3 regions of the Pseudomonas sp. GW821-FHT03A09 genome follow, and region 1 is predicted to be linked to each of the others. Evidence: predicted binding sites of a transcription regulator. Region 1 holds the regulator's gene; each other region holds the start of a gene.
The links. The regulator sigma-54, encoded in region 1, starts transcription at its own class of promoters, with help from an activator protein. The targets are predictions, from matches to a motif close to ANTGGCATNNANNTTGCTNT.
Positions count from the first base shown of each region.

Region 2: the regulator sigma-54 is predicted to act here: its motif matches at 7,487-7,506, upstream of AC07V4_RS09995 (circularly permuted type 2 ATP-grasp protein).
Region 3: the regulator sigma-54 is predicted to act here: its motif matches at 5,848-5,867, upstream of AC07V4_RS09685 (CmpA/NrtA family ABC transporter substrate-binding protein).

Region 1 covers NZ_JBWKUX010000006.1:164,607-174,529, reverse strand. Annotated here, with positions in the region: gene AC07V4_RS13425 (FagA protein) at 1-195, shown strand, start outside; gene AC07V4_RS13420 (class II fumarate hydratase) at 188-1,564, shown strand; gene AC07V4_RS13415 (DUF2753 family protein) at 1,592-2,020, shown strand; gene AC07V4_RS13410 (superoxide dismutase) at 2,022-2,633, shown strand; gene AC07V4_RS13405 (ZIP family metal transporter) at 2,668-3,561, shown strand; gene AC07V4_RS13400 (HPr family phosphocarrier protein) at 3,599-3,871, opposite strand; gene rapZ (RNase adapter RapZ) at 3,888-4,745, opposite strand; gene ptsN (PTS IIA-like nitrogen regulatory protein PtsN) at 4,748-5,212, opposite strand; gene hpf (ribosome hibernation-promoting factor, HPF/YfiA family) at 5,223-5,528, opposite strand; gene AC07V4_RS13380 (RNA polymerase factor sigma-54) at 5,604-7,097, opposite strand; gene lptB (LPS export ABC transporter ATP-binding protein) at 7,283-8,008, opposite strand; gene lptA (lipopolysaccharide transport periplasmic protein LptA) at 8,008-8,541, opposite strand; gene lptC (LPS export ABC transporter periplasmic protein LptC) at 8,528-9,100, opposite strand; gene AC07V4_RS13360 (KdsC family phosphatase) at 9,109-9,633, opposite strand; gene AC07V4_RS13355 (KpsF/GutQ family sugar-phosphate isomerase) at 9,634-9,923, opposite strand, start outside.
Region 2 covers NZ_JBWKUX010000004.1:463,632-473,554, forward strand. Annotated here, with positions in the region: gene AC07V4_RS09970 (3-hydroxyacyl-CoA dehydrogenase NAD-binding domain-containing protein) at 1-1,485, opposite strand, end outside; gene AC07V4_RS09975 (acetyl-CoA C-acetyltransferase) at 1,502-2,707, opposite strand; gene AC07V4_RS09980 (c-type cytochrome) at 3,355-4,161, shown strand; gene AC07V4_RS09985 (transglutaminase family protein) at 4,290-5,093, opposite strand; gene AC07V4_RS09990 (alpha-E domain-containing protein) at 5,090-6,040, opposite strand; gene AC07V4_RS09995 (circularly permuted type 2 ATP-grasp protein) at 6,045-7,454, opposite strand; gene AC07V4_RS10000 (ribonuclease E inhibitor RraB) at 7,850-8,191, opposite strand; gene AC07V4_RS10005 (hypothetical protein) at 8,405-8,641, opposite strand; gene AC07V4_RS10010 (START domain-containing protein) at 8,745-9,350, opposite strand; gene AC07V4_RS10015 (YkgJ family cysteine cluster protein) at 9,392-9,646, opposite strand; gene AC07V4_RS10020 (translation initiation factor 2) at 9,808-9,923, opposite strand, start outside.
Region 3 covers NZ_JBWKUX010000004.1:395,094-405,016, reverse strand. Annotated here, with positions in the region: gene nirB (nitrite reductase large subunit NirB) at 1-601, opposite strand, end outside; gene AC07V4_RS09700 (bifunctional protein-serine/threonine kinase/phosphatase) at 834-2,504, opposite strand; gene AC07V4_RS09695 (nitrate/nitrite transporter) at 2,504-3,715, opposite strand; gene AC07V4_RS09690 (ANTAR domain-containing response regulator) at 3,926-4,501, opposite strand; gene AC07V4_RS09685 (CmpA/NrtA family ABC transporter substrate-binding protein) at 4,515-5,720, opposite strand; partial or broken gene AC07V4_RS09680 (secretin N-terminal domain-containing protein) at 5,979-6,788, shown strand; gene AC07V4_RS09675 (winged helix-turn-helix domain-containing protein) at 7,066-7,452, shown strand; gene AC07V4_RS09670 (transglycosylase SLT domain-containing protein) at 7,445-7,906, shown strand; gene AC07V4_RS09665 (quinone-dependent dihydroorotate dehydrogenase) at 7,990-9,009, shown strand; gene rmf (ribosome modulation factor) at 9,176-9,391, opposite strand; gene rlmKL (bifunctional 23S rRNA (guanine(2069)-N(7))-methyltransferase RlmK/23S rRNA (guanine(2445)-N(2))-methyltransferase RlmL) at 9,923-9,923, shown strand, end outside.

The sequences.
Region 1 (9,923 bases):
GACATTGCGTTGCCCTGGCACTGGCGCTCCCTGTGCCTGGACCAGGCATGGCGCCCGTTGCGCGATCTGGAAAAACTCTCCCGCTGTGCCTGCCGCCTCAAGCGCTGGCAGACCTTTGCCTGGCAATTGGCGACATGCGAATTGCTGCCCTCCCTTTCTGTTTCTGACCTGGTGCAAGGATCTAACGATGAGTAACACCCGTAGCGAACGCGATAGCATGGGCGAACTGCAAGTACCTGCCGAGGCCCTGTATGGCGCACAAACCCAGCGCGCAGTGAACAACTTCCCGATCAGCAACCAGCGCATGCCGGCGCAATTCATTCGTGCCCTGATTCTGGCCAAGACCGCTGCCGCCAAGGTCAATGTCGACCTCAAGCAAATCAGCGAAGCACAGGGCAAAGCCATCGTCGACGCTGCCCAAGGCTTGCTCGAAGGCGACTTCATGCAGCACTTCCCGGTGGATATTTTCCAGACCGGCTCCGGCACCAGTTCCAATATGAACGCCAATGAAGTGATTGCGACTCTTGCCAGCCGCTTGCTGGGCGAGGCGGTCAACCCCAACGACCACGTGAATTGCGGCCAAAGCAGCAACGACATCATTCCGACCACCATTCACGTCAGCGCCGCGCTGGTGCTGCATGAGCAAACGCTGCCGGCCCTGCTGCATCTGGTCCAGGTGATCGAGCAGAAGGCTGAAGAAGTCCACCCCTTCATCAAGACCGGCCGTACCCACCTGATGGACGCCATGCCCGTGCGCATGAGCCAGGTGCTCAACGGCTGGGCACAGCAGCTCAAGGCCAATATCGGGCATTTACAGGACCTTCTGCCGAGTTTGCAGGCGTTGGCCCAGGGCGGTACGGCGGTCGGCACCGGGATCAACGCGCATCCGGAGTTCGCGGTGCGGTTCAGCCAGCAACTGAGCAGCCTGACGGGCGTGAAATTCACGTCGGGCAAGAACCTCTTCGCCTTGATCGGTTCCCAGGACACGGCCGTCGCTGTCTCCGGCCAGTTGAAAGCCACTGCCGTGTCGCTGATGAAGATTGCCAACGACTTGCGCTGGATGAACTCCGGCCCGCTCGCCGGTCTTGGCGAAATCGAATTGGAGGGCCTGCAGCCTGGTTCGTCGATCATGCCCGGCAAGGTCAACCCGGTTATCCCCGAGGCCACCGCGATGGTGGCGGCGCAGGTCATCGGCAATGACACCGTCATCACCGTTGCCGGCCAGTCGGGCAACTTCGAGCTGAACGTGATGCTGCCGATCATCGCGCAGAATCTGCTCAGCAGCCTCGAATTGCTGGCCAATTCCAGCCGTTTGCTGGCGGACAAGGCCATTGCCAGCTTCAAGGTCAATGAAGCCAAGCTCAAGGAAGCGCTATCTCGCAACCCGATCCTGGTCACGGCGCTCAACCCGATCATTGGATACCAAAAGGCTGCCGAAGTTGCCAAGACGGCCTATCAGCAGGGCCGGCCGGTCATTGATGTCGCCCTCGAGCACACCGACTTGCCGCGCAGCCAACTGGAAGTCCTGCTGGACCCAGAAAAGCTCACGGCCGGCGGCGTGTAATCACCGATTCTGCTTTGGAGGCTCACCATGGAGCACTGGAAACGCACGATCGAACGGGCCAATCGCTGTTTTATGGCCGGCGAGTTGGTTGACGCTCGCGAGGCCTATTTGCAGGCCCTGGCCCTGGCCCAAGTGCTGTTCGAACGCTGGGCGGATGCCGACGAAGCAGTGGCGGCTTGCGTCATTTCCCATCACAACCTGGCGGACCTGCACTTGCGTCTGAACCAGCCGGAAGAAAGCGCGGAGTACCTCTGCGCTATTCACCAGCGACTTTTACAGACCATGCAGGACCCGCGCCTGAGCCCGCAACTGCGGGAGGCGGCCCTGCGCCAGAGCAGCAAAACCTATGTCGAACTGTTGAATTTCATCAGCGATCACGGCGAGTACCCACGCACCCATCGCTTGCTGGGCGGTGCTGCGGCACAGCCCGTCACGCCTCAATACGGAGCACATTGATATGACTTACACCTTGCCTGCCTTGCCTTACGCGTATGACGCCCTGGAGCCGCACATCGATGCGCAAACCATGGAGATTCATTACACCAAGCATCACCAGACTTATATCAACAACCTCAACGCGGCGGTCGAAGGTACCGAGTTCGCGGGTTGGCCGGTCGAGAAGCTGGTGTCCAGCGTGCAGCAACTGCCGGAGAAACTGCGCGCAGCGGTGATCAATCAGGGGGGCGGTCATGCCAATCACTCGTTGTTCTGGGCGGTGATGTCGCCCAAAGGCGGTGGTAAGCCCGAAGGCGCACTGGGCACCGCCATCGACGACCAGTTGGGTGGCTTCGACCGCTTCAAGGAAGCCTTCACCAAAGCTGCGTTGACGCGCTTCGGCAGCGGCTGGGCCTGGCTCAGCGTCACACCGGAACAGACCCTGGTGGTGGAGAGCAGCGGCAACCAGGACAGCCCGTTGATGAGCGGCAACACGCCGATCCTCGGCCTGGATGTCTGGGAGCACGCCTACTACCTGCTGTACCAGAACCGCCGTCCGGAATACATCAATGCCTTCTATAGCGTCATCAACTGGCCGGAAGTCGCTGCTCGCTATCAGGCTGCCTTGGCCTGACACTCACTCCCTATAACAAGATCTAAGGCCGACTATGGGCACTGAAATACTGGCGATCAGCAGCGGGCGAATGTTTCGCTATGCGTTTGGCTCTCTGCTGCTATTGGCAGGTACGGCACTACTGGTGGCCCACGGGCTGGTCTGGCTGGACCTGGAGCCGCGCATCCTACGAGCCCTGCAGGGCGGGGCGATCTGTGCCCTCGGCACAGCGCTGGGCGCGGTGCCGGTGCTGGTGATTCGGCGGATGCCGGTGGCGCTGAGTGATTCCCTACTGGGGTTTGGTGCAGGAGTGATGCTGGCGGCGACCGCATTTTCGTTGATCGTGCCTGGTATTTCTGCTGCTCAAAGCTTGGGGCTTTCGCCTTGGGGGGCGAGTGGGCTGATCAGCTTCGGTATCATGTTGGGTGCTTTCGGGCTGTATCTGGTTGATCGCAAGGTCTCGGGCGCCAGCCCGGAAACGCTGGTGGGTACACCGGAAAAACCGGTAATCCCGCCGCGCATCTGGCTGTTTGTATTTGCCATCATTGCCCACAATATTCCGGAAGGCATGGCGGTGGGCGTCTCCGCAGGCGGCGGCATGCCGGATGCCGACAGCCTGGCCATGGGCATAGCTCTGCAGGACGTGCCTGAAGGGCTGGTGATTGCACTCGTACTGGCGGGAGCAGGAATGTCGCGGGTCAGGGCGTTCTTGATCGGAGCTGCGTCAGGCTTGGTGGAGCCGGTATTTGCGGTGCTCTGTGCCTGGTTGGTGAGTCTTGCTGAAGTGTTACTGCCTTTAGGGTTGGCGCTGGCCGCCGGGGCAATGTTGCTGGTGGTGACGCATGAAGTGATCCCCGAGTCGCGGCGCAATGGCCACGAAAAGCTTGCCAGCCTGGGGCTGTGCATCGGTTTTTGCCTGATGATGGTCATGGATACTGCGTTGGGGTGAAACCGTTGCAGCTTCACGCCGTTCTTGAAGGGTGGGTTTACTCACCCTCATCAAAGAAGTTGTTGATCAGTTTCACCAAGGCATCCATCGCTTCCTGCTCCTGCTCGCCTTCAGTCTTCAAGTGAATCTTGGTGCCCTTGCCGGCAGCCAGCATCATCATGGCCATGATGCTTTTACCATCGACCATGGACTCGGGGGTGCGCCCGGCGCGAATCTGGCAGGGGAACTGCCCGGCAACGCCGACGAACTTGGCGGAGGCCCGGGCATGCAAGCCCAGCTTGTTGATGATTTCAATTTCCAGAGCGGGCATCGCGGGGGTGTTCCTTTCAGCTAAGGTCGCGGTGGCGGACCTGGACGTTCTTGAGGGTTTGTTGCAAAACCTGGCCCAGGCGTTCGGTTAGATAGACGGAACGGTGGTGGCCTCCGGTGCAACCAATGGCAATCGTGACATAGGCCCGATTGCTTGCGGCGAAGCGCGGCAACCATTTGAGCAGGTAGCTGGAAATGTCCTGGAACATCTCTTCCACATCCGGCTGTGCGGCAAGGTATTCGGCCACAGGCTGATCCAGCCCGGACTGATCACGCAGCTCTGGTTTCCAGTATGGGTTGGGCAGGCAGCGCACATCAAACACCAGATCCGCATCTACCGGCATCCCACGCTTGAAGCCAAAGGACTCCACAAGAAATGCCGTACCTGGTTCCGGCTGATTCAGCAGGCGTAGCTTGATGGCGTCGCGCAGTTGGTACAGGTTAAGGTCGGTGGTATTGATCTTGAGGTCGGCCAGGTCGATGATCGGCCCCAGCAACGAGGTCTCGTCCTCAATGGCTTCGGCCAAGGAGCGATGGGCGCTGCTCAGAGGGTGGCGTCGACGGGTTTCGGAGAAACGCTTGAGCAGCGTTTCTTCGTCGGCATCCAGGTACAACACATCGCAATGAATATGCTTGGCCCGCACTTCCTCCAGCAATTCCGGGAACCGCGAGAGATGGCTTGGCAGGTTACGCGCATCAATCGATACGGCCACCAACGGCTGCGCCAGTTCGGTGTGGATCAATGCACGTTCCGCTAATTCAGGCAGCAGGCCGGCGGGCAGGTTGTCGATGCAATAGAAACCGTTGTCCTCAAGTACGTTGAGGGCAGTGCTTTTACCTGAGCCGGAACGGCCGCTGACGATGATCAAACGCATGATTACTGCCCGTTTTGTTCATCCAGGACAACCTGATAGAGCGCCTCATTGCTGTTGGCACTGCGCAGTTTGTCGCGTACTTCCTTGCGGTCGAGCATGCTGGCGATCTGCCGAAGCAGTTCCAGGTGCGCATCGGTGGCGGCTTGCGGGACCAGCAGAACGAACAGCAGGTCGACCGGAGCGCCGTCGATGGCGTCGAAATCGATGGGAGCTTCCAGGTGCAGCAGGGCGCTGACGGGTGTTTCGCAGCCCTTGAGTCGGCAGTGAGGAATGGCGATGCCGTTGCCAAAACCGGTGGAGCCAAGTTTTTCACGGGCAATCAGCGCGTCGAAGACATCTTGCATCTCCAGATCTGGCACTTCGCGTGCGATCAGGTTGGCAATTTGTTCGAGGGCTTTCTTCTTGCTGCCACCCGGCACGTTCACGAGGGAACGGCCGGGGGTCAGGATGGTTTCAAGTCGGATCATGGGGGGAGAGTTAACGACCTGTACCTTGCATCAGGTGCAGATTCTTTTCCTTATGCTTTATGAGTTGGCGGTCCAGCTTGTCGTAGAGCGAGTCGATCGCCGCGTACATGTCTTCATGTTCCGCATTGGCAACGAGCTTGGCATTCGGTACGTGCAGGGTGGCCTCGATTTTCTGCTTGAGCTTATCGACCTCCATGATGACCTGCACGTTGGTGATCTTGTCAAAATGCCCCGCAAGCTTGTTCAGCTTGCTTTCGGTGTATTCACGCAGGGGCTTGGTGACTTCCAGCTGGTGTCCACTGATGTTGACTTGCATACAGCTTCTCCTTCGTTGCCAGTGCATAAAGCGGCAGGCAAAGGTGCCTGCCACTGGAACGCTTTGGCCCGCCCGTCACATCAAACGCTTACGCTCGCTGGAAGGCGCGATCCCGAGGGACTCGCGGTACTTGGCGACGGTTCGACGGGCGACCTGAATGCCTTGTGCCTCCAGTAAACCAGCGATCTTACTGTCACTCAATGGCTTTTTCTGATTTTCCGCGGCAACCAGTTTTTTGATGATCGCGCGGATTGCCGTGGACGAGCATTCGCCGCCTTCGGAGGTACTGACGTGGCTGGAGAAAAAGTATTTCAACTCATAAATACCTCGTGGGGTATGCATGAATTTTTGCGTGGTCACCCGGGAGATCGTCGATTCGTGCATACCCACCGCTTCGGCGATATCGTGCAGAACAAGCGGTTTCATCGCCTCGTCGCCATACTCCAGGAAGCCGCGCTGGTGCTCGACGATCTGGGTGGCCACTTTCATCAGGGTTTCGTTGCGGCTTTGCAGGCTCTTGATGAACCAGCGCGCTTCCTGCAACTGGTTACGCATAAAGGTGTTGTCGGCGCTGGTGTCGGCGCGGCGTACAAAACCGGCATATTGCGGGTTGACGCGCAGGCGTGGCACCGACTCTTGGTTCAACTCGACGAGCCAGCGTTCGTTGTCTTTGCGGACGATCACATCGGGAACGACATACTCGGCTTCGCTGGACTCGATCTGTGAGCCGGGGCGCGGGTTGAGGCTCTGCACCAGTTCGATCACATGGCGCAGGTCATCTTCCTTGAGTTTCATGCGGCGCATCAGCTGGCTGTAGTCGCGGCTGCCGAGCAGGTCGATGTAGTCGGTAACCAGGCGCTGGGCCTCGGCGAGCCAGGGGGTCTTGGCAGGCAACTGGCGCAGTTGCAGCAGCAGGCATTCGCCGAGGGTGCGGGCGCCGATGCCGGCGGGCTCGAACTGCTGAATACGGTGCAGAACGGCCTCGATTTCATCCAGCTCGATATCCAGCTCGGGGTCGAACGCTTCGAGGATTTCCTCAAGGGTTTCGTCCAGGTAGCCCTGGTTGTTGATGCAATCGATCAGCGTGACGGCGATCAGGCGATCGGTGTCGGACATCGGCGCCAGGTTCAACTGCCACAATAAATGGCTTTGCAGGCTCTCGCCGGCGGACGTACGGGTGGTGAAGTCCCACTCGTCATCGTCATTGCTGGGCAGGCTGCTGGCGCTGGTCTGGTAGACGTCTTCCCAGGCGGTGTCCACGGGAAGTTCGTTGGGAATGCGTTCGTTCCATTCGCCGTCCTCAAGGTTGTCCACCGTAGGGGCGGTTTCCTGATAGGAAGGTTCCTGCACGTCGGAATTGGGTTTTTGCTCGATGTTGTCGGCCAGCGGGTCTGCATTATCGAAGTCGTCGCCTTCTTCCTGGCGTTCGAGCATCGGGTTCGACTCCAGGGCCTCCTGGATTTCCTGTTGCAGGTCCAGGGTCGACAATTGGAGCAGGCGGATGGCCTGTTGCAGCTGCGGTGTCATCGTCAGCTGCTGGCCCATTCTCAGGACTAGCGATGGTTTCATGGCAGGGGCTTAACACCTTATTCGCCGGCGCATTGCGCCATCCACGACAGAGCGCGTGAGCGCCAAACATAAGCAAATTATATGCCTGAAATCGGGGGCTTTGCCTAGAGCGCGGTAACAATAAAAAAACTGAGGTTTTTATTGACTCCCGCGCGCTTTGGCGAACAGCCGTGACATCACCGTGCTTACAGGCGGAACTCGTGGCCCAGGTACACTTCCTTGACCAGTTCGTTGGCCAGGATGGTCTCGGCGTCGCCTTCGGCGATCAGTTGGCCATCGTTGACGATATAGGCGGTTTCACAGATATCGAGGGTCTCGCGAACGTTGTGATCGGTGATCAGCACGCCGATGCCCTTGGCCTTGAGGTGATGGATGATCTGCTTGATGTCGCCAACCGAGATCGGGTCGACGCCAGCAAAGGGTTCATCCAGCAGGATGAACTTCGGCGCGGTGGCCAGGGCGCGGGCGATTTCCACCCGGCGACGCTCACCACCGGACAAGCTCATGCCGAGGTTGTCGCGAATGTGGTTGATATGGAACTCTTGCAGCAGGCTTTCCAGCTCCTTGCGGCGGCCATCACGGTCGAGTTCCTTGCGGGTCTCGAGGATCGCCATGATGTTGTCGGCCACCGACAATTTGCGGAAGATCGATGCTTCTTGGGGAAGATAGCCGATACCGGCCCGCGCACGACCGTGCATAGGCTGGTGGCTGACGTCGAGGTCGTCGATCAATACACGACCCTGATCCGCCTGGACCAGGCCGACGATCATATAGAAGCAGGTGGTCTTGCCGGCACCGTTGGGGCCGAGCAAACCGACGATCTGGCCGCTGTCGATCGACAGGCTGACGTCGCGCACGACCTGACGGCTTTTATAGGCCTTGGCCAGATGCTGGGCTTTCAGGGTCGCCATTACTCGGCCTTCTTCTTCGGCTGGATAACCATGTCGACACGCGGGCGAGGTGCGGTGACCTTGTTGCCATTGGCGCGACCGGCGTTAGCGATCTGCTTCACGGTGTCATAGGTGATTTTTTCACCTTCCGTGGAGTTGCCATCGGGGCTGAGCACCTTGGCCTGGTCGATCAGGATGATACGATTCTGCTGGGCGTGATACTGGATGGTCTTGCCATAGCCCTTCATCGGGGCGGTATCGGCAGGCGCCTGCTTCTGCTCGAAATACGCCAGATTGCCTACCGATGTCACGACATCAATATCACCAGCTGGGGTGCGCGTGAGTGTCACCGTATTACCGGTGATTTTCATCGAGCCCTGGGTAATGATCACGGCGCCGGTGTAGGTGGCAACGCCTTGCTTGTCATCCAGCTGCGCATCGTCAGCCGAGATATGGATCGGCTGCTGGCTATCGTTCGGCAGAGCCCAGGCGCTCACGCTTCCCAGTGCTGCGCCCAGACCGAGCAAAATAGGGAGGGTTTTAACGAGCCTCATACTGTCCTCTTACGTTCGATAGCAGGTGTATCCTGCTTTCTTTCAAATACGCTTTCATTCCCTTGCCAGTCGATACACCGCCAGCGCCGTCGATTCTAACGTCTTGCTCGGTCTGCGCATATTGCTGTTGTGGGAATACGGTCATGCGACTGCTGGTAATAATGGTGTCGCGCTTCTGCTCGTCGGTGCGCGCAACGCGTACCGAGTCAATCAGTTCTACCTGGGTGCCATCGGGATTGACTTCGCCACGCAGGCTGGTGACATGCCATGGGAACTCGGTGCCCCGATACAAGTTCATGTCCGGGTTGGTCAGCAAGGTGACCTCGGAGGCCTTCAAATGCTCGACCTTGTCGGCCGTCATCTCGTACTGCACCTTGCCATCAGGCAGGAACTGCACGCTGTAGGCATTGGTTGCGTAATAGTCGATGACGCCTTCGTCAACCTGCACGACAGGTTTGTCGAGAAAGCGCTCCGGGCTGATATTCCAGTAGCCCACCGCGAGGAAGATCGCGGCGATGACCCCGAATAACAGGAAGTTGCGAATCTTTTTGCTCAGCATAAAACGCTCTATAGGTAGGCGGCGTGGGCCGCTTCAAGGCTGCCCTGGGCGCGCAGGATCAATTCGCAGAACTCGCGGGCGGCACCTTCACCGCCACGTGCGGTGGTTATGCCGTGGGCGTGTTCACGCACAAAAGCTGCGGCGTTCGCGACGGCCATGCCCAGGCCCACCCGGCGAATGACCGGTAGGTCGGGCAGGTCATCGCCCAGGTAGGCGACCTGCTCATAGCTTAGGTTCAGTTGGCCAAGAAGCTCGTCCAGAACCACTAGTTTATCCTCGCGGCCCTGATACAGGTGAGGAATACCCAGGTTTTGTGCGCGGCGTTCCACAACCGGTGTCTTTCGACCGCTGATAATCGCCGTTTGCACACCCGCCGCCATCAACATTTTGATGCCTTGGCCGTCGAGTGTGTTGAAGGTCTTGAATTCGCTGCCATCTTCGAGGAAATACAGGCGACCGTCGGTCAGCACGCCGTCAACGTCGAAAATTGCCAATTTGATGTTTTTACCGCGTTGCAACAGATCGTCGGTCATTTACATCACTCCCGCACGCAGTAAGTCGTGCATGTTCAATGCGCCAATCGGGCGGTCGTGGCTATCGACCACCACCAGTGCACCGATCTTGTGGTCTTCCATGATCTTCAAGGCTTCGGCCGCCAGCATCTCAGGGCGAGCTGTCTTGCCGTGGGGCGTCATCACCGCATCGATGGTCGCGGTGTGGATATCGATGGTGCGGTCCAGGGTGCGGCGCAGGTCGCCGTCGGTGAAGACCCCGGCCAGGCGTCCATCGGTCTCCAGGATCACGGTCATGCCCAGGCCTTTGC
Region 2 (9,923 bases), on a different contig from region 1:
GTTGACCACAATCGGGGTTTTCTTGATTTGCAGTACGAAATCAAAACCTCGAGCCAAGGTTTCGTCGCTGGTTTTCGCGCCTTTGATGATCTCCACCAGGGGCATCTTGTCCACCGGGCTGAAGAAATGCAGGCCCAGGAACTTGCCTGGATCAGGCACGGCGTTGGCCAAACCGCTGATGGGTAAGGTTGAGGTGTTGGAGGCAATCACTGCCTCGGTGCCCACCACGCCTTGGGCGGAGGCCGTAACCTGGGCCTTGAGTTCGCGGTTTTCAAATACGGCCTCGATGATCAGGTCGCAACCGGCCAGATCAGCGTCAGAAGCCGTAGGATGAATGCGCGCCAAGATCACGTCCCGCTGCTCGGCGGTCAATTGCCCACGGCTGACCTTCTTGTCCAACAGCGCGGCCGAGTGTGCCTTGCCCTTCTCGGCGGAAGCGAGGTTGATGTCCTTGAGCACCACCTCGATGCCCGCACTGGCACTGACGTAAGCGATGCCCGCCCCCATCATCCCGGCACCGAGTACGCCGACTTTGCGCGTCACGTAAGGCGCAAAGCCTTGGGGGCGCGAGCTGCCAGCGTTGATTTCGTTGAGCTGAAACCAGAAGGTGCCGATCATGTTTTTCGCTACCTGCCCGGTCACCAACTCGGTGAAGTAGCGGGCTTCGATCAGGTGCGCGGTGTCGAAATCGACCTGAGCGCCCTCTACCGCAGCGCAGAGGATTTTCTCCGGTGCAGGGAAGCAGCCGTTGGTTTTGCTGCGCAGGATCGACGGCGCAATCGCCAGCATCTGCGCCACTTTGGGGTTCGACGGCGTACCGCCGGGGATTTGATACGCCTTGTTGTCCCACGGTTGCCTGGCCTCAGGGTTGGCGAGAATCCAGGCGCGGGATTTGGCCAGCAGTTCCTCGCGGCTCACGGCCAGCTCATTGATCAAGCCGGCTTGCAGCGCCTGTTGCGGTCGTACTTTTTTACCTTCCAGCAAGTACGGCAGGGCCTTTTCCAGCCCCAACATGCGCACCATGCGCACCACCCCGCCGCCGCCCGGCAACAAGCCGAGGGTGACTTCCGGCAAGCCGAGCTGTGTGGACTTATCGTCCATCGCGACGCGGTAATGACAGGCCAGGCAAATCTCCCAGCCCCCGCCCAGCGCCGCGCCATTGATCGCGGCCACGACCGGTTTGCCGAGGGTTTCCAGGCGACGTAATTGTGCTTTCAACACCAGCACACCGTCGTAGAAATCCTTGCCGTGGGCCTTGTCGACTTTGATCAGCTCATTGAGGTCGCCACCGGCAAAGAATGTTTTCTTTGCTGAGGTGATTACCACACCTGCGATGTCGTCCTTTTCCACCTCCAGGCGTGCGACGGTGGCCGCCATGGCCTCGCGATAGGCGGCGTTCATGGTGTTGGCACTCTGGCCTGGCATGTCGAGGGTCAGCACCACAATCTGGTCCTGGCCTTTTTCGTAACGAATGGCGTCGGTCATGACGGGTTCCTTAGGCTCAGAGGCGTTCGATAATGGTGGCGATGCCCATGCCACCGCCGACACACAGGGTGGCCAGGCCATAGCGCTGCCGACGCACTTCCAGCTCGTCGAGCAGGGTGCCGAGGATCGCGCAGCCGGTGGCACCCAAAGGGTGGCCCATGGCTATGGAACCACCGTTGACGTTGACCCGTGCGGCGTCGATGCCCATGTCCTTGATGAACTTGAGCACCACCGAGGCGAAGGCTTCATTGACTTCGAACAGGTCGATGTCTTCTACGCGCAACCCGGCCTTGGCCAGGGCTTTACGCGTGGCCGGCGCCGGGCCGGTGAGCATGATGGTCGGGTCAGTGCTGGTGACCGCTGTGGCGACGATGCGTGCTCGCGGTTGCAGTCCCAGTTCGCGGCCCTTGGCCTCGGAACCGATCAACATCAATGCAGCGCCATCGACGATGCCGGAGCTGTTGCCCGGCGTGTGGACATGGTGGATGCGCTCCACATGGCTGTAGACCCGCAGTGCGGTAGCGTCGAAGCCCATCAAGCCCATCATCTCGAAACTGGGCTTGAGTTTGCCCAGGCCGTCGAGGGTGGAATCGCCGCGGATAAACTCGTCATGGTCCAGCAGCACAATGCCGTTCTGGTCCTGCACCGGAATCAATGATTTATTGAAGGAGCCGTCTGCACGTGCCCTGGCCGCTTTCTGCTGGGACTGTAGGGCGAAGGTATCGACATCCTGGCGACTGAAGCCTTCCAACGTGGCGATCAAATCGGCGCCAATGCCTTGGGGCGTGAAATGACTGTGCATATTGGTTTGCGGGTCGAGCACCCAGGCCCCACCGTCGCTGCCCATGGGCACGCGGGACATGGACTCAACACCCCCCACCACCACAAGGTCTTCGAAACCAGAGCGCACTTTCATCGCGCCAAGGTTCACCGCCTCCAGGCCCGAGGCGCAGAAGCGGTTGATCTGTACGCCGGCGACGCTGATGTCCCAGTCCGCCACCAACGCGGCCGTCTTAGCGATGTCAGCGCCCTGGTCACCTATCGGGGTAACGCAGCCGAGGACGATGTCATCGACCTGGTGCGTATCGAGGTCACTGCGCCGGGCCAGCGCCGTGAGCAAACCGGCCACCAGATTGACCGGTTTGACACTGTGCAAGGCACCATCGGCCTTGCCTTTGCCCCGGGGCGTACGTATCGCATCAAAGATCAAAGCTTGGGTCATGACGTCCTCGAACCGCAGTGCGTGTGTGCCCCTACCTTAGGCCCGATTGACACGGTTTCAATGACGGATGCGCTCATTGCTTTTGACCCCCTCGCTCGGACGAACGGTAGCTAGCTACGGGAAACCGCTGATTAATCGTTTTAGCTGTCTAGCCCTAGGGCTGGCGCCAAGATGGCGAATAGCCTCATGCCGTTTTAAGCGCAAATACCAATAAGCTGATATGAAATGGATCTAAGCCGCGCAGAACGAGGGCTCTAAGGTTGAATCTGTAAGAAGCTGTTGCCGGGTTTTGCTGGAGCAGCTGTAAGAAAAGCGACACGTCATATCGGCATAGTGGAATTTACCGGCACGTATTTGACGCTCAGGAATAACAACAAAAGGCAGTCAGCCATGTTCAAACATTCGAAAGTACGTCAGGCGGGACTTATTCTTTTCGCCACCACACTGATTCTGATCTTGCCCAATCTAACCAAGGTTATCGGGTGACGACTCAATCCCCATATTCGGTGCACACACAGCCTCAGGACTGCAGTTTTTGGCAGCACCTGCCGGGACATTGCGCATAGCGGTCCTGTGCAGGCGCTGCCGTTTTGCGTGGGAATTTCCGGTATCGTAAACACCATTACCCATCGCACCGGGCCTTTCTCTTGAAAACCATCCTCGCCCTCCTCGCCGTCTTACTGAGCCTGCCGATCTCTGCCGCGCAACTGACCATCGAACTGGAGCACACCAGCAAGACCTGGCAGACCGCCGACTTGCTCAAGCGGCCCGATGTACAAACGGTGCAGGTCGTCGATGATGTGTCCTACAAACGCAACATGACTTATCGCGCAGTGCCGCTAGCGGCCCTCCTACCGGGACTGCAGCCGGAAAACCACCTGCAAGCCGTTGCCCTCGATGGCTTCGCCGCCGAACTGACTGCCGCACCTTTGCTGGAAACACATGGCGCGCGTGCCTGGCTGGCGGTGGAAGACCCAGCCCACCCATGGCCCCCGCTGGCGGAAGGTAAACCGAGTGCCGGGCCGTTTTACTTGGTGTGGACCGACCCGCAAGCGGGTCACATCAGCCCAGAACAGTGGCCGTTCCAGATCTCCGGGATCAAGCAATTGAAGACCGTGGCCGAACGCTTCCCAGCCTTGCTACCCGACCCGAAGCTGGCGGCGAATGACCCCATCAACCAGGGCTTTGCGCTGTTCCAGAAAAACTGCCTGGCGTGCCATCGACTTAATGGTGCGGGCGATGCGCTGGTGGGGCCGGATTTGAACATCCCCTACAACCCCACCGAGTATTTCAGTGGGGACTTCCTCAAGCGTTATATCCGCGACCCGCAGAGCCTGCGGCATTGGCCACAGGCGAAGATGCCGGCGTTCGCGGCCAGTGTATTGCCTGACGGTGAGCTGGATTTGCTGGTGGGATATTTGCAGCATATGGCAGGGCGTAAACAGCGGCCCTGAATCACCGCAAACCCAATGTGGGAGCTGGCTTGCCTGCGATTGTGGCCTGTCAGTTGTCAGGGGGATAGCTGATCCACCGCTATCGCAGGCAAGCCAGCTCCCACATTTGATCTGCTTCGTTCTAGAGATTATTGCTGCTGCACTGAAATCACCGGGGTCGGGGCCACAAATACCTTCGCATGCATCTGCTCATGCCCACCGCCCCGGCGCATGCCACGTACCGGGCAGGCATCCAGGTAATCCAGGCCCACGGCCAATTTCAGGTGCCGCTCCGGCCGCGCCAGTTGGTTGGTCACGTCAAAACTGTACCAGGCGTCATCCAGCCAGGCTTCGGCCCAGGCGTGGCTGGCCAAATGGGTGCTGTCTTCGGTGTACAAATACCCCGACACATACCGCGCCGGAACCCCCAGGCTGCGCGCGCAGGCCAGAAACGCGTGGGTGTGGTCCTGGCACACACCCGCGCGCCCGGCGAAAGCCTCGGCAGCGCAGGTGTCGACTTCGGTGGCGCCGGGCGAGTAGACCATTGACTGGTTGAGCGCGTGCATCAAGTCGATCAACGCGCTGCGGTCGCGACGTTGTCGGCAGTGCTGCTCGGCAAAGCGGCGCAGTGCCTCGTCGGCTTCGGTCAGGCGCGTGCTGCGCAGGAACGGAAAAGCCGACTGGCTTTCGTGCTCAGCCTCGCGCAACTCGTCGATATCCACCTGGCCACGGGCACCAATGATGATGGCGTCGTGGGGCTCGTCCAAGGTCAGCACGTGCAGGATGTTGCCGAACGGGTCGACCTGGGCCCGTACTGGGCGTGGCAAGTCGAGTTGCCAACTGATGACGTGCTGGCGCTCGCTGTCGTGGGGCGTGAGGCGCAGGTACTGGATGCTGGCGCGCACCTGATCTTCATAGTGGTAGGTGGTTTCGTGGCTGATGGAGAGTCTCATGCCGCCTCCAGGTAGGAACTGTAGATGGCGTCGCCCAACTGGCGAACCAAGGGGATAAAGTCGGTCAGCCAGGCGTGCAGGCCTTCCTCGAGGATTTCATCGATGGCGGTAAACCGCAGGCGTGCATCCATTTCAGCGGCCAGGCGCTGGGCCGGACGGCCATTGAGGCCAGGCAGGCTGGCAAGGATCTGGTCGATTTCTTCGCTGCAGGCGCGCAACGAGCGTGGAACGTCGGCACGCAACAGCAGCAGCTCCGCCACTTGCCGCGCCCCTGGTGCGTCGCGGTAAATCTCGGTGTAGGCCTCGAACGACGATAACGCACGCAGCAATGCGCTCCACTGATAGTAGGCATGGGCCGTACCGTCGATGACGGCGGCGGCTTGGTCGCCGGCCATTTCATAGCGGGCGTCCAGCAGACGCAGGGTGTTGTCGGCACGCTCAATGAAAGTGCCCAGGCGGATGAAACGGAAGGCATCGTTACGCATGATGGTGCCGTAAGTGGCGCCCCGGAACAGGTGCGAACGTTCCTTGACCCACTCACAAAACCGGCTCATGCCGTAGCGGCTCAAGCCTTGCTGGGCGATGTCGCGTATATCCAGCCAAGTGGCGTTGATGTTTTCCCACATGTCGGCGGTAATTCGCCCACGCACCGCATGGGCGCTGGCTCGCGCTGCGCCGAGGCAGCTGTAGATGCTGGCCGGGTTGGCTGCGTCCAACGCAAAGAAGTGCAGCAGGCGTTCGGCATGCAGCTCGCCGTGACGCTCACGATAGTCATCCAGGGTGCCGGTGATCAGCAACGGCATGGCCAGTTCGTGCAGGCCGTCACCGTGCCCGTCTTGAGGCATCAAGGACAGTGAATAGCTGACGTCGAGCATGCGCGCGAGGTTTTCCGCGCGCTCCAGATAGCGCGACATCCAGTATAGATCCGAGGCAGTTCTACTCAACATGGCATCAATCCTCGACCACCCAAGTGTCTTTGGTGCCGCCGCCCTGGGACGAGTTGACCACCAGTGAGCCTTCACGCAGCGCCACGCGGGTCAAGCCGCCAGGCACCACGCGGGTTTCCTTGCCGGACAACACGAACGGGCGCAGGTCGATATGGCGTGGTGCTATGCCGTTTTCGACGAAGGTCGGGCAAGTGGATAAACACAGGGTCGGCTGGGCGATATAGGCATGGGGCTTGGCCTTGATACGGGCACGGAAAGCTTCGATTTCCGCCGCTGTGGACGCCGGGCCGACGAGCATGCCGTAGCCGCCTGAGCCTTGGGTTTCCTTCACCACCAGGTCCGGCAGGTTGGCCAGTACGTGGGACAGTTCATCGGGCTTACGACACTGGAACGTCGGAACATTCTTCAGGATGGGCTCTTCATCCAGGTAAAAACGGATCATCTCGGTGACGAAGGGGTACACCGACTTGTCGTCAGCCACCCCGGTGCCGATGGCATTGGCCAGCACCACGTTGCCAGAACGATAAGCGGCCAGCAGGCCAGGCACGCCGAGCATGGAGGCCGGATTGAAGGCCAGCGGGTCGAGGAACGCATCGTCGAGGCGACGGTAGATCACGTCCACCGCCTTGGGGCCGTCGGTGGTGCGCATGAACACGCGGTCATCACGCACGAACAGGTCGGCCCCTTCCACCAGTTCCACCCCCATTTCCCTGGCCAGGAACGCATGCTCGAAAAACGCACTGTTGAAGCGCCCCGGCGTCAGCACCACGACGCTCGGGTTATCCAGTGGGCTGGAGCTTTTCAGGGTATCGAGCAGCAGGTTGGGGTAGTGATCAATCGGGGCGATGCGCTGGGCGGCGAACAGCTCGGGGAACAGGCGCATCATCATCTTGCGGTCTTCGAGCATGTAGCTGACACCGCTCGGTGTACGCAGGTTATCTTCCAGCACGTAGTAGGTGCCGTCGCCGTCCCGTACGAGGTCGACGCCGGAAATATGGGAATACAGATCGCGGTGCAAGTTCAAGCCCTGCATCGCCAGTTGATATTGCTCGTTGGCCAGCACCTGTTCGGCGGGAATGACCCCGGCCTTGATGATGCGTTGCTCGTGGTACAGGTCGGCGAGGAACATGTTCAGCGCCTTGACCCGCTGAATGCAGCCACGCTCGACAACCCGCCATTCGCTGGCCGGTATGCTGCGCGGGATGGTATCGAAGGGAATCAGGCGTTCGGTGCCTTGCTCGTCCCCGTAAAGGGTGAAGGTGATCCCGGCGCGGTGAAACAGTAAATCCGCTTCACGCCGACGCTGCGCCAACAGCTCGGCAGGGGTTTCAGCCAACCAGCGGGCGAACTCGCGGTAATGGGGGCGGACTTGCCCTGCCCCATCGTACATCTCGTCGTAATAAGTGCGGGTCATGCCGTACTCCTTGTCACCCGGGCGCAGGAACTATCGCAAGGCCCGTGCCAGCGGCATTAACACTTATAAATCAGTGAGTTGAATAAACAGCGAAATCAAACCGCACCGTCCTGGTGCGCAGAATGCCCGCCGCCTTGCTTCACGCTTCATCCCAATGCGGGTTTTGGCTATCAACAGCATAGTCAGAGTTGATTTCACCGCCTGGCAACCGCTGAGGATAATCACCCCACCTGCTGAACTGCCTTCAGCGCTCCGCTCTTCCCTTTAGGCCACCCTCGTTGGGTGGCTTTTTTTTGGTGCAGGAAAGTACAGCGCAAGTTCCGAAAGCTTTCTGACGGCACAAACAAAATCGGCCGACCCAAAAGGTCAGCCGATACGCTGCGTTTCTCATACCGCTACATGGGTAAACCACGCACCTCCTGCTTCACGCCCCACCCTTCGATGATCCCGCCCAGCGGCTCGACCACCGCTTCAAAGTCTTGCTCGAAGTCTCCTATGCCGTCGTAGGTCGCGAACATGATTTTGCTCAGTTCCAAGTACCACGCGCCATCGTCGCGCGCGCTGACCTGGGCATTCAGGGATTCCCCGCGAAATCGACCCGCAGCCCTGCGCGCCCGTTCCTCATCCGGGAAAATGGCGTAGAACTCAATGGGGTGAAAACGCGAGAAGTCGAAGCCGCCTTCTTTCATGCGGCGCAGAACGTTGGTGCTGATGTCTTCTTGATAGGCTGTGCTCATGAAACGTCCTCCTCAAACCGATGGATAGACTTTCCGTGCTTCCCGAAGCCCATGCCCTACTGGCATGGGTACCACGGCAACAAAAACACCGCTGGAAAACAAGCATGTAGCTGACAAGACCAGACCTTAGCGATTCATTCGCTGATCTCGGTTGCAGAGTAGCGCGAAGCTATCACCTCCACCAGAGGCGCTTTGATGGCATACAGGGAATGTTCAGGCGGCAGGTGAGACGTCGAGGATTTGAATGCTGTTCTGGTCTTTGAGGATCTTGACCGTAGGCTCGGGTTTGCGGCCTTCAAGGTCATTGAGGTCGAGTTCGGCGGCGACCGGAACCAACTTGCTGCGGATCATGTGCGCCGCATCTTCGAGGCTGGGCTTCTGCGCGCAGTCGAACTGCTCTACGGACTTCACGCCGTGGTCATCAACGAAGGTAATCTGCCACTTTTGCATCGGTGCCTCCTCGATAAAACCCATGTGTGGGCTTACATCTATCTGGACCTTGAGGGCTCGCTAAACGTTCCACCCGAGGCCGGAGGCACCTGATCAACCGCGCTTATTTTTCAGCGCGTTCCTTCAAGGCTTTCAAGGTGTTGAACGGGGCGTCCACCACGAACTTGTTGGCCAGCCACGACGGCACACTGCCACCTGGTTCGGTGTGCACCTGGTAGGTCACTTCGGTTTGGTTATCGCCTTTGGGCACCAGTTTCCAGTAACCCTCCACTTGGGCCACACGCACATAACCTTTGACTTCCGGCTGGTAGGTCGGCACTTCCAACAATTTGCGGGTCACGGTGCCGTCGGCGGCCTTGGAGGTAGTGATTTCGAGGATGGAATCGCGGTCGGTCACCGGGAAAGGCGCCTTGAACTGAGTGTAGGTCCAGCTCTTGTCGCCTTCCTGCTTGAGCAGTTTTTGCGATTTGCATTCGTGGATCCAGGAACAGGCACCGGCCACGTCTTCCTGCAGGGCCTGGATCTTCGCGACCGGAGCCTTGATCACTGTCACACCGCGATAGGCCTTGTACTTGGAGCCGGCGATTTCGCTCAGGGACACCTTGATACCGTCCTCGTCCTTAGCAACCTGCCAATCTTCGGCCTGGGCAGTGGCAGCAAACAACACTGTAAAACCGCACACCACAGCCATTCGTTTCAGCGAACCCATTGTTGTATTCCTTATTGTTGAAGTTCCGATAGTAAAGCCCATCAAGCCGCCGTCATCTGCTCCCACCAGCCGATCAACCGGATTGCGTCGACCTGGTCATTGCCGCAGACCTCGATATCCGCCTTGAAATCACTGCACACCGCCGGTCGCTCGGGGCGACCAAACAGCTGGCATAGCTGTTCGACCGACAAGTGCACACAGCGTTCTCCCGCCGGTTTGCCGTTGGGCATTCCCGGTAGCGGTGAACTGATGGAGGGGGCGATGCAGCAGGCGCCACAGCCTTCACGGCATTTCATGACCAGCAGGTCCTCGACGGCTCAATGTGGATGGCCGGGCTAGAGTACGCCCTAAAACAGCCGTTTTAAAATGGTCTAACAAGGGTTTTTCGCACAAAACAAAAGTGACTGACCAGTCTGCGACAGATGGTCGAAGGCCTGCGTCACGTTCGGGGGAAAGTTTACTGCTTGAATTCGAAATCCAGCGCCGCGCCTTCCACTTCACGCCGTTCTTCATTGCGCAGTTGCAGCTTCATCTCATTGCTGAGCAAGCGGCCGTTGATCTGGAACGCACTGT
Region 3 (9,923 bases), on a different contig from region 1:
CACGGCTTTCCAGTTCAGTTTGCAGCAACTGGCCGCTGGTCTTGTCCAGTTGTCGCTCCAGCAGCCATTCGCCGATGTGGACCACGGTCACGTGCATGCCGCGCAGCATCAGGCCGTTGGCGGCTTCCAGGCCGAGCAGGCCGCCGCCGATGACCACCGCGTGCTTGTGGGTCTTGGCGGTATCGATCATGGCTTGGGTGTCGGCGATGTCGCGATAGCCGATCACGCCCTCCAAGGTGTTGCCGGGGATTGGCAGGATGAATGGCGTGGAACCGGTGGCGATCAGCAGGCGGTCATATTCGGCCTCGGTACCGTCTTCGGCGATGACGATGCGTTTGACCCGGTCGATCTGCACGACTTTGCGGTTGAGCAACAGCTTGATGTGGTTGTCCAGGTACCAGCTCAGGTCATTGAGCACGATCTCTTCAAAGGTTTGCTCACCGGCCAGTACCGGTGACAGCAGGATGCGGTTGTAGTTGGTGTACGGCTCGGCGCCGAACACGGTGATGTCGTACAGCTCGCTGCTCAGTTTCAGCAGTTCTTCCAGGGTGCGAACCCCGGCCATGCCGTTGCCGATCATCACCAATTTGAGTTTTTTCATGTCGTTCTCCGCAATGGCTCGACAAATCGTGCGCAAACAAAAAAGGCGTCCCCGCTAGCGATTTAGCGAGGACGCCTTTGTCCGGTCCCGTTCTCTCGGGAAGCTCATCCCTTCGACGTTGAAGAGGCGGCTATATGTGTGTTCTTGGGAGAGCTAATGCAGTGGCTGTGCCAAGTTGCCCAGTGCCCGGGTTTATTGGGCTTTCGGTTGAAATGGCAGGGGGAATCGCCCTCTAGTGGTGCAGCAGCCAGTAACACAGCACCAGATTGATCAGCAGCGACGCCACCGCCAGGGTTTGCCAGACCTTCAGCGGTTCACGCTCCAGCAAGGGCCGTGGCCGCACGCTCAGCTCGCGACGGTCGGCCTGTTCCAGCACCAGCAGCCATTCTTCGGCGGTTTCATAACGCTGCGCGGGTACAGCCGCCACGGCCCGCTCCAGACTGAGTGGCAACCAATTCGGCAGGTCGGGGCGATAGCGGTTGGCGCTGACCGCCTGGGTGAATCGGGGGCGTTGGAAGGCTTCGATCTCGCCGTAGGGATAATGCCCCGTCAGCAGGTAATACAGGCTGACGCCAACGCTGTACAAATCTTGCTGGAAGGTAGGGCGCTCGCCGTTAAACGCTTCGGGTGCGATAAAGCTCGGTGTGCCGGGCAGCAGGTGGGCGCGGTCTTCGGACAGTCCCGGGCAGTAGGCCAGGCCGAAGTCCAGTACGCGCAGTTCACCATCGTCACCCAGCAGCAGGTTTTCCGGTTTGATGTCGCGGTGCAGGATCTGTCGTCGATGCAACAGGCCCACCGCACGCAGCAAGCGCTCGGCGATGAATAGCCATTGCGCCAGGGGCAGCGGGCCTTGGTGTCGGAACAGTTCTGCCAGGGTTTGCCCCGGGTATTCACGCATCACGTAGTACAAATGCTGACGCCCGCTGGCCGTGTGGACTTCAGGAAATGCTCGCCCAGCCATTCGGCGCAAAAACCATTCTTCCGCCAGTAAAGCCTGGCCCGCATGGCTGTCATCGTCGTAGTTCTGGGGCAGGGTTTTCAGCAGCCAGGGCTGCTGTTGGGCGTCATGCACCCGGTACAGCAAGGACTGTCGGCTCTGCGCCATCACACCTTCAACCTGCCAGCCTTCAAAGCGTTGCCCGGCTTTCAAGGGCGGCGGCAGCGGCCATTGTTGCAGCTGCACCAATGCATCGCCCAGGGTTGCGGCACCGAGCTGGTCGACTCGCACTAACAAGGCGCTGGCATTGTCCAGGCTGCCGGCCAGGTGCGCCGCGTTGACCAAAGTGTGGACCGCCGCGTCGAGATCGCTTTGTTCGCGCAGGATTCCACGGATGCTGTTGTCACCCAGGGTGGCCCATACGCCATCGCTGAGCAGCAGGAAACATTCGCCTGGACGCAGTTCGCCGTCGAGAAAGTCCAGCACCAGGTGTTGGTCCAGGCCGAGGGCGCGCTTGAGTACATGCTGCATGCCCGGTTGTTCCCACACATGATCTTCACTGATGCGCAGTAATTCGTCGTCAAACCAGCGGTACACCCGGCAATCGCCGACATGGGCCAAGGTGAAGCGTTGCCCACGAAACACCAGGGCACTGAGGGTGGTCAGTAGCGGCTGGCCGCCGCCGTTGGCTTGCAGCCAGCGATTCTGTGCCAGCAGCAAGCGTTCGAGCGCCTGGGCCACACCCCAGGTTTGCGGTGTGGCGTAATAGTCCAGGGCCAGGGCCTGCAAGGTCGAACGTGCGGCCAGGCCACCGTCGGCGCATTGGCTGACGCCATCGGCCAGTGCACATAAATAGCCTTTGCTCGCCGCCAGCTCCGCCACGGGCGTGACCACCCGCAGCGCGTCCTGGTTTTCTGCCCGCGGGCCGATGGCGCTGGCCTGGGCGATGCTCAGTTGCAGGCTCATCAGACGCGTGCAGCGGTCACTGCAGCCGAACCCCAGGTGGTTCTCCAGCGGCGTTTGACGCCGTGCAGGCCGAACCAGGCCAACACGCCAAGGCTGGCGAACAACCACAGTGCCATCTGATAACTGCCGGTGCTTTGCTTGATCGCACCCATGCCGGCTGCCAGGGCAAAGCCCCCAATACCGCCTGCCATGCCGATCAGGCCGGTCATCACGCCGATCTCACGGCGAAAGCGTTGGGGCACCAGTTGGAATACTGCGCCATTGCCTGCACCGAGGCCGAGCATGGTGCAGACGAAAAGCGCCAAGGCCGCGTAGGAACTGGGTAGGTTGAAACCCACCGCCGCGATGCAGATCGCTGCCACGCTGTACATCCCGAGCAGGGTGCGAATCCCGCCGAAACGATCAGCCAGAGCACCGCCCAGCGGGCGCATCAGGCTGCCGCCGAACACGCAGGCGGCGGTGTAGTAGCCGGCGGTCACGGGGCTCAGGCCGTACTGGTCGTTGAAATAGCCGGGCAGGGCGCTGGCCAGGCCGATAAAGCCGCCGAAGGTTACGCTGTAGAAGAACATGAACCACCAGCTGTCGCGATCACCCAGGGCCTTGAAGTAGTCGGCCATGGCTTTGGCTTTCGGGCGCTCCGGGGCATTGCGTGCGAGCCAGGCGAAGACGATCAGGGTGAGGATCAACGGAATCAACGCAAAGCCGAATACGTTGCTCCAGCCGAACGCGGCAGCCAGTACCGGTGCCAGCAAGGCCGCAAACACCGTACCCGAGTTGCCCGCGCCGGCAATACCCATGGCCTTGCCCTGATGTTCCGCTGGATACCACTGGGAGGCCAAGGGCAGGGCGACCGCAAACGACGCACCGGCCATGCCCAGGAATACGCCCAGCAGCAGGGCCTGCTCGTAACTGTGGATGCCGAGCTTCCACGCCCCGAACAGCGCCGCGATCACAATCACCTGGCCAATCAGCCCAGCGGTCTTGGGCGACAGCTTGTCGGCCAGCATGCCCATCACAAAGCGCAGCACCGCGCCCGCCAGGATCGGCGTGGCCACCACCAGGCCGCGCTGTTGGGTGGTCAGGTGCAGGTCGGCGGCGATCTGCACCGCCAGCGGGCCAAGCAGGTACCAGACCATGAAGCTCAGGTCGAAATACAGGAACGCGGCAAACAGGGTCGGGGTGTGCCCGGATTTCCAGAAGCTTGATTTCATCACGCACCTCAACGGTTGGGAGTCAGGTAAGAAGGCCGAGTGATGGAGCTGCCGCCTGAGGCCGCCCCACCGGCCCCATGCGCTGGGGCCAAAACGAAAAAACGCCGCCACCGGGTTTGCGGGGGCAAACCGGATGGGCGACGTCTTTGTCGTGGAGGGGCAACCGCCGTTGGTTACCTGTGAGGAATGCTTAGCAAGAGCTGAGCCAGATCAGCCGAGCAACTCGCTCATGGCGATGATCTGCTCCGCCACCTGGATCAGTTTCTGCTGGCGGCTCATGGCCTGGCGGCGCATCAGGGTGTAGGCCTCTTCTTCATTACAGTGCTTCATTTTCATCAACATGCCCTTGGCCAGCTCGATGCGCTTGCGCTCGGCCAACTGCTGGTCACGGGCTTGAAGCTGGGCGCGCAAGGCCTGGTCGCTCTCGAAGCGGGCCATGGCCACGTCGAGAATCGGTTGCAGGCGCTGGGCCTGGATACCTTCGACGATGTAGGCGCTGACGCCGGACTTGATCGCCTGGCGCATCACATTCGGGTCGTGCTCGTCGGTAAACATCACGATTGGCCGCGGTTGGTCGCGGCTGACCAGCACCACTTGCTCCATCACATCGCGGCCCGGCGACTCGGTATCGATCAGGATCACATCCGGGCGCACCGTTTCGACGCGTGCGGGCAGGTCGATGGTCAGGCCGGATTCATCAATCACCTCGAAACCGGCCTCGGTCAGCGCGGCCTTGAGTCGGCCGACCTTGCGCGGGGTGTCGTTGATCAACAGGATTCGCAACATAGGGCACCTCCTGTCAGCGCAGGGCCTGGCGGTTTACCGATTCGGCCAGGGCATGCAAGCGGAAGCTGCGGGCGTAGGCGGCGGGATCGGAGCCGTCCCAGATCTTGCCGTCGATCAGTTGGCTGCTACGCATGTCCTCGGCGTTTACGTTGACGCCCACGGCCTGGGCGGCTTGGCGATACAGGCCCAGTTGCTGCACCTGGCGCGCGGTGCCCAGGTAATCCGGGTCTTCACGCAGCAGGCCCCAGCGGCGGAATTGGGTCATGAACCACATGCCATCGGACAGGTAGGGCACGTTCACCTCGCCCCTGGCGAAAAAGCGCAGCCGGTGCGGGTCTTGCCAGCGATTGCCCAGCCCATCCTCATAGAGCCCCAGCAAACGCGGCTCTATGCAGTCGAGCGGCGCGTCGAGGTAATCGGCGGCGCTGAGCAACTGTGCGGTGGAGCGCCGGTTTTCCTGGCTGTCTTCGATGAAGCGGCTGGCTTCCAGGATGGCCATCATCAGTACGCGTGCCGTATTGGGGTACTGATCGACGAATGCCTGGGTGCAGCCGAGCACTTTTTCCGGGTGGTCCGGCCAGATCGCCTGGGTGGTCGCCAAGGTAAAGCCCTGGTTCTGTTTGACTGCGCTGGCACACCAGGGCTCGCCGACACAAAACCCATCGATACGCCCGGCCTGCAGGTGCGCGACCATCTGCGGTGGCGGTACGACTACGCTGTTTACATCTTGCAAGGGATGAATGCCCTGGCTCGCCAGCCAGTAATACAACCACATGGCGTGGGTGCCCGTGGGAAAGGTCTGGGCGAAGGTCAGTTTTGTCCGGCTTTGGTGCACATATCGCTCCAACGCCTCAGGAGTGAACACCCCTTGCTGCTGCAGTCCGTGGGACAGGTTGATGCTTTGCCCGTTCTGGTTGAGCCCCATCAGTACGGCCATGTCGGTCGGTGCTACGCCGCCAATGCCCAGGTGCACGGCGTACACCAGCCCGTACAGGCTGTGGGCGGCATCCAGTTCGCCGCTGACCAGTTTGTCGCGCAGGTTGGCCCAGGAGGCTTGGCGCTTGAGGTTGAGTTTGAGCCCATAGGGTTGAGCAAAACCCTGGGTGGCGGCGACCACCAGCGATGCGCAATCGGTCAACGCCATGAAACCCAGGTTGAGGCTGCTCTTTTCCGGGGCGTCACTGCCGTTGACCCAGGCCAGCGGATCGGAACTGTTCATTAACACCTACCTTTTCGCTCAAAAAAAAGCGTCGTTCCTTCAGATGGCGGTGCAGGCCATTGCAGGGTAACGACGCCTTTGTCCGTAAGCCCGCTCCGTCGTTGGCGCGCGCTCTGATACAGAGTGCGTAGCAAGGCACATGCCACCGGTCTACCGTCAGCTTTTCATCAAGATTGAGCCGCGCCTGGCTTTCAGTATGGCCGCCTCCCTACGCCAGACTGCCGAGGAAAACCTACGGTGCATGCTGCTTTTCCTGCCATGAAGACCTGCCACCGCTTGTGTAGCTGGCTGCTGTGTATCGCGCTTGTGCTTGGCGGCCCTGCGGCGTGGGGGGAGTCATATCAGGCACAGGATGAAAGCCTGAAGACTCTTTTTACCGCACTGTCAGTGCCATTGGGCCTGCCCGTCGTGATCAGCGCCGACGTAGCGCGTAGACCTATCAGCGGAACGTTTGATTTCGCGGCACCGCAACAGGTGCTGGAGGCTTTGGCCCGTCAGGAAGACTTGATCTGGTACAGCAATGGGCAAGGGCTTTACGTCTACGCCTCAGCAGAGGCGAGAAGCTCAGTGGTGGCGTTGCGACATATTTCACTCGACAGGCTACGCAGCTTCATGAAACGCACAGGGCTTGATGAGTCGCGCTATCCCCTGCGTGAGAGCGGGGCGCGTACGTTCAATGTGTCGGGGCCACCGACCTATATAGAACATGTGCTACGGCTGGCCCAATTGATGGACCGGCCACGCAGCCAACTGCGCGTGGGAACCCAGGCATTTGGAGTCGTGCAGGTGTTCAACACCCCTGTGGAGGATCGCCAGTACGGCTCGGGTGCAAACAAGGTCAATGTGCCAGGCATGGCGTCGGTGATCGAAACACTATTGTCCACTGAACAGAAGGGTCAGTTGGCCGACAAGAGGCTGACACTGATCGCCTATCCGGACACCAACAGCCTTTTGATCAAGGGCAAGCCTGCCCAAGTGAGGCTGATCGAACAGTTGGTGGCAGAACTGGATATACCCAAGCGGCCGAATGAGGTTTCGGTATGGCAAGTGGGTGTGGGGCAAGACGAGCCCGTGCCGGCGACCGGGCCACCGGCCTTGACTGCGGCGCAATATGAGCGCGTGAAGCGGGCGTTTGTGCGACCGGGGCGCGAGCTCTCTCCGTGAACACGCTTGGTTTATCCACTCATTAGCGAATTCTCTTACCGGCAATGGCCAAAAAGCGTTGTTCGAATGGGTTTATTCCTAGCGCGGGTCGCCGCGCTGATTTTTATAGTCGTGGCATTGGTAAGTGAGTTGACACAGGAAGTAAGGATTTGAAGATCAGCAGTCGAATGCAGAGGTGTGAATGGGCATCGTGATTGAGGCGCCCACGGTGCCCCTCGTCTTTGCTCATTGGACCTTGCACGGTGATGGCCGGTTGACGGGAGAGGAGGCGGACATTCAATTACCGCCCAAGGAAGGGCAGGTTCTGCGACTGCTGCTGGCCTCGGCTGGAACGCTGATGACCAAGGATCGCTTACTGGAACTGGTCTGGCCCCGGGGGGAAGTGGCTGAGGAGTCATTGACGCGTTGTATCTATGCCTTACGTAAGTATCTGCGAAGCGACAAGGGGTTTATCAAGACAATCTATGGCAAGGGCTATCGTTTTACCTGCCCTGTGCAGGTCGAGGATGAGGGGCGAGGAAGAGTGGTACACGTCTGTTCGAACTGTGGTCAGGTCAGTCATGTTTAAGCGCTGGGTCAGGGTTCTGCTACTGAGTGTGTTGTTGGGCAGTGGGCAGGCGCAGGCCTATTGCTGGAATGAGGCGGCCAGCCGCTACGACCTCGAACCGGAGTTGCTGCAGGCCATCGCCGCCGTCGAGTCGGGTTATCGTGCAGGGGCGATGAACTACGCAAACCGCAATGGCACGCATGATATTGGCTTGATGCAGATCAACAGCATCCACTTGCCACGCTTACTCAAGCTGGGCATTACCGAAGAGCGATTGCGGAACGAGCCTTGCCTGTCGGTGGAAGTGGGGGCCTCGATTCTTGCCGAGTTTATCCAGCGTTTCGGTTACAACTGGACGGCTGTCGGCTCCTACAACGTGGGCGCGGGTGCGGGGCCAAAGCACGATGCATTACGCCTGCAATATGCACAAAAGATCTGGGCACGCTATGAGGAGTTGGTCGCGCATCGCTATTGACTCGGCGTCACGCCTCGCATGCAGCCCATGACCCCGGCTATAATCTGCGTCACCTTCCGTCGTCATCCGAGTCTAGCCCGCCCATGTATACCCTGGCCCGCCAGCTGTTGTTCAAACTTTCCCCGGAAACCTCCCATGATCTGTCCCTGGACCTGATCGGTGCCGGTGGTCGCTTGGGGCTCAATGGCCTGGTATGCAAAGCTCCGGCGAAAATGCCGGTTTCTGTGATGGGGCTGGATTTTCCCAACCCGGTCGGCTTGGCGGCCGGCCTGGACAAGAACGGTGCGGCCATCGACGGTTTTGCACAGTTGGGTTTCGGTTTTGTCGAAATCGGCACCGTGACCCCGCGGCCGCAGCCTGGCAATCCCAAGCCTCGTATCTTTCGCCTGCCGGAAGCCGAAGCGATCATCAACCGCATGGGTTTCAACAACCTGGGGGTTGATCACTTGCTGTCTCGGGTACAGGCGGCGAAGTTCAAGGGCATCCTCGGGATCAATATCGGCAAGAACTTCGACACGCCGGTGGAGCGTGCGGTGGATGACTACCTGATCTGCCTGGACAAGGTCTATGCCCATGCCAGCTACGTCACCGTCAACGTCAGTTCGCCCAACACTCCGGGCCTGCGCAGCCTGCAGTTTGGTGACTCCCTCAAGCAATTACTCGAAGCCTTGCGCCAGCGTCAGGAAGACCTCGCCGTGCGCCATGGCAAGCGCGTGCCGTTGGCCATCAAGATAGCCCCGGACATGAGTGATGAAGAAACCGTACTGGTGGCCCAGGCGCTGGTGGACTCTGGCATGGACGCGGTGATCGCGACCAACACCACCCTCAGCCGAGTCGGCGTCGAAGGCCTGGTCCATGGGGATGAGGCGGGCGGCTTGTCGGGCGCACCGGTGCGGGACAAGAGCACGCATATCGTCAAGGTGCTGGCGGCTGAACTGGCCGGGCGTTTGCCGATCATCGCCGTAGGCGGTATCACCGAAGGCAAGCACGCTGCCGAGAAAATCGCCGCCGGTGCCAGCCTGGTGCAGTTGTACTCCGGCTTTATCTACAAAGGGCCGGCGCTGATTCGCGAGTCGGTCGACGCGATTGCGGCACTGCGCTGATGTTTTAATGTGGGGGCGAGCAAACCCGCTCCTACAAGTTATATTCTCCTGCCAATAAAAAGGGCTCCATAAGGAGCCCCTGGGCCGAAGCCCGCCGCCCGGATGGGGCGCGCGTGGTTAAGTCATTACATCTTCAAAGGTGACGTGTCGGAATTAAGTGCCCTGATTAGCCGACGGCGTGAAGTTCGTTGAGTCTGTGGATGCCCGCAGTGCCAGTCATACCGTCCCAGTTGTCGCCGCGTCCTTCTCGCCAGCCGTTGATCCAGGCTTGGCGTACCGACGGTAGAGTAAATGGGCAAAGCTCACGGGATTTTCCATGAACGCCATATTGATATCCGCGTAAAAATGCTCTTTCCAACGGATCACGCTTAAGTCTTCTCATAGGGTGTTTCCCTCACTTGTTGACTGCTAGATATCCTTCGGCCTCGTCCGAGGCCGGGCAGAGTTTTTCTGCCGTTGGTGGGCTCGCTGCCGGCGTGGCGAGCCAATGTGTCGGCGTCGTTACGGCGCCAACCTGTGTTGAGTTCTAACCAATAGGTCACATGGATTCAATGATCGTTTTGTCATAAGCACGTAACGATAACGATGCTATAGCCATAAGCTGGGATGGCTTTTCGCCCCATTTATTGGGCAAAGCCAGCTATGATGTGCCTTGCAAAGAGGACGGGTTTAATCCTTTAGTGAGAATGTCCGCCCGTTGCAGTCGGTTATTATTCGACGAAGGGTCGGAATATTACTTTTTGTTACGATCAGATTGATCATCTGCCCCGTCAATAAAGGCCCAAAGGCTCGTCAGACGGGGTGGAACGGCACATTCGTGCCACGCGAGCACTCTTCAAGAAAAGTGCTTGATTGAAAACCGAGCCGGCGATGCGTCGCCCGTTCATTTATTGCTGAAAAGCCTGGAATGCCCA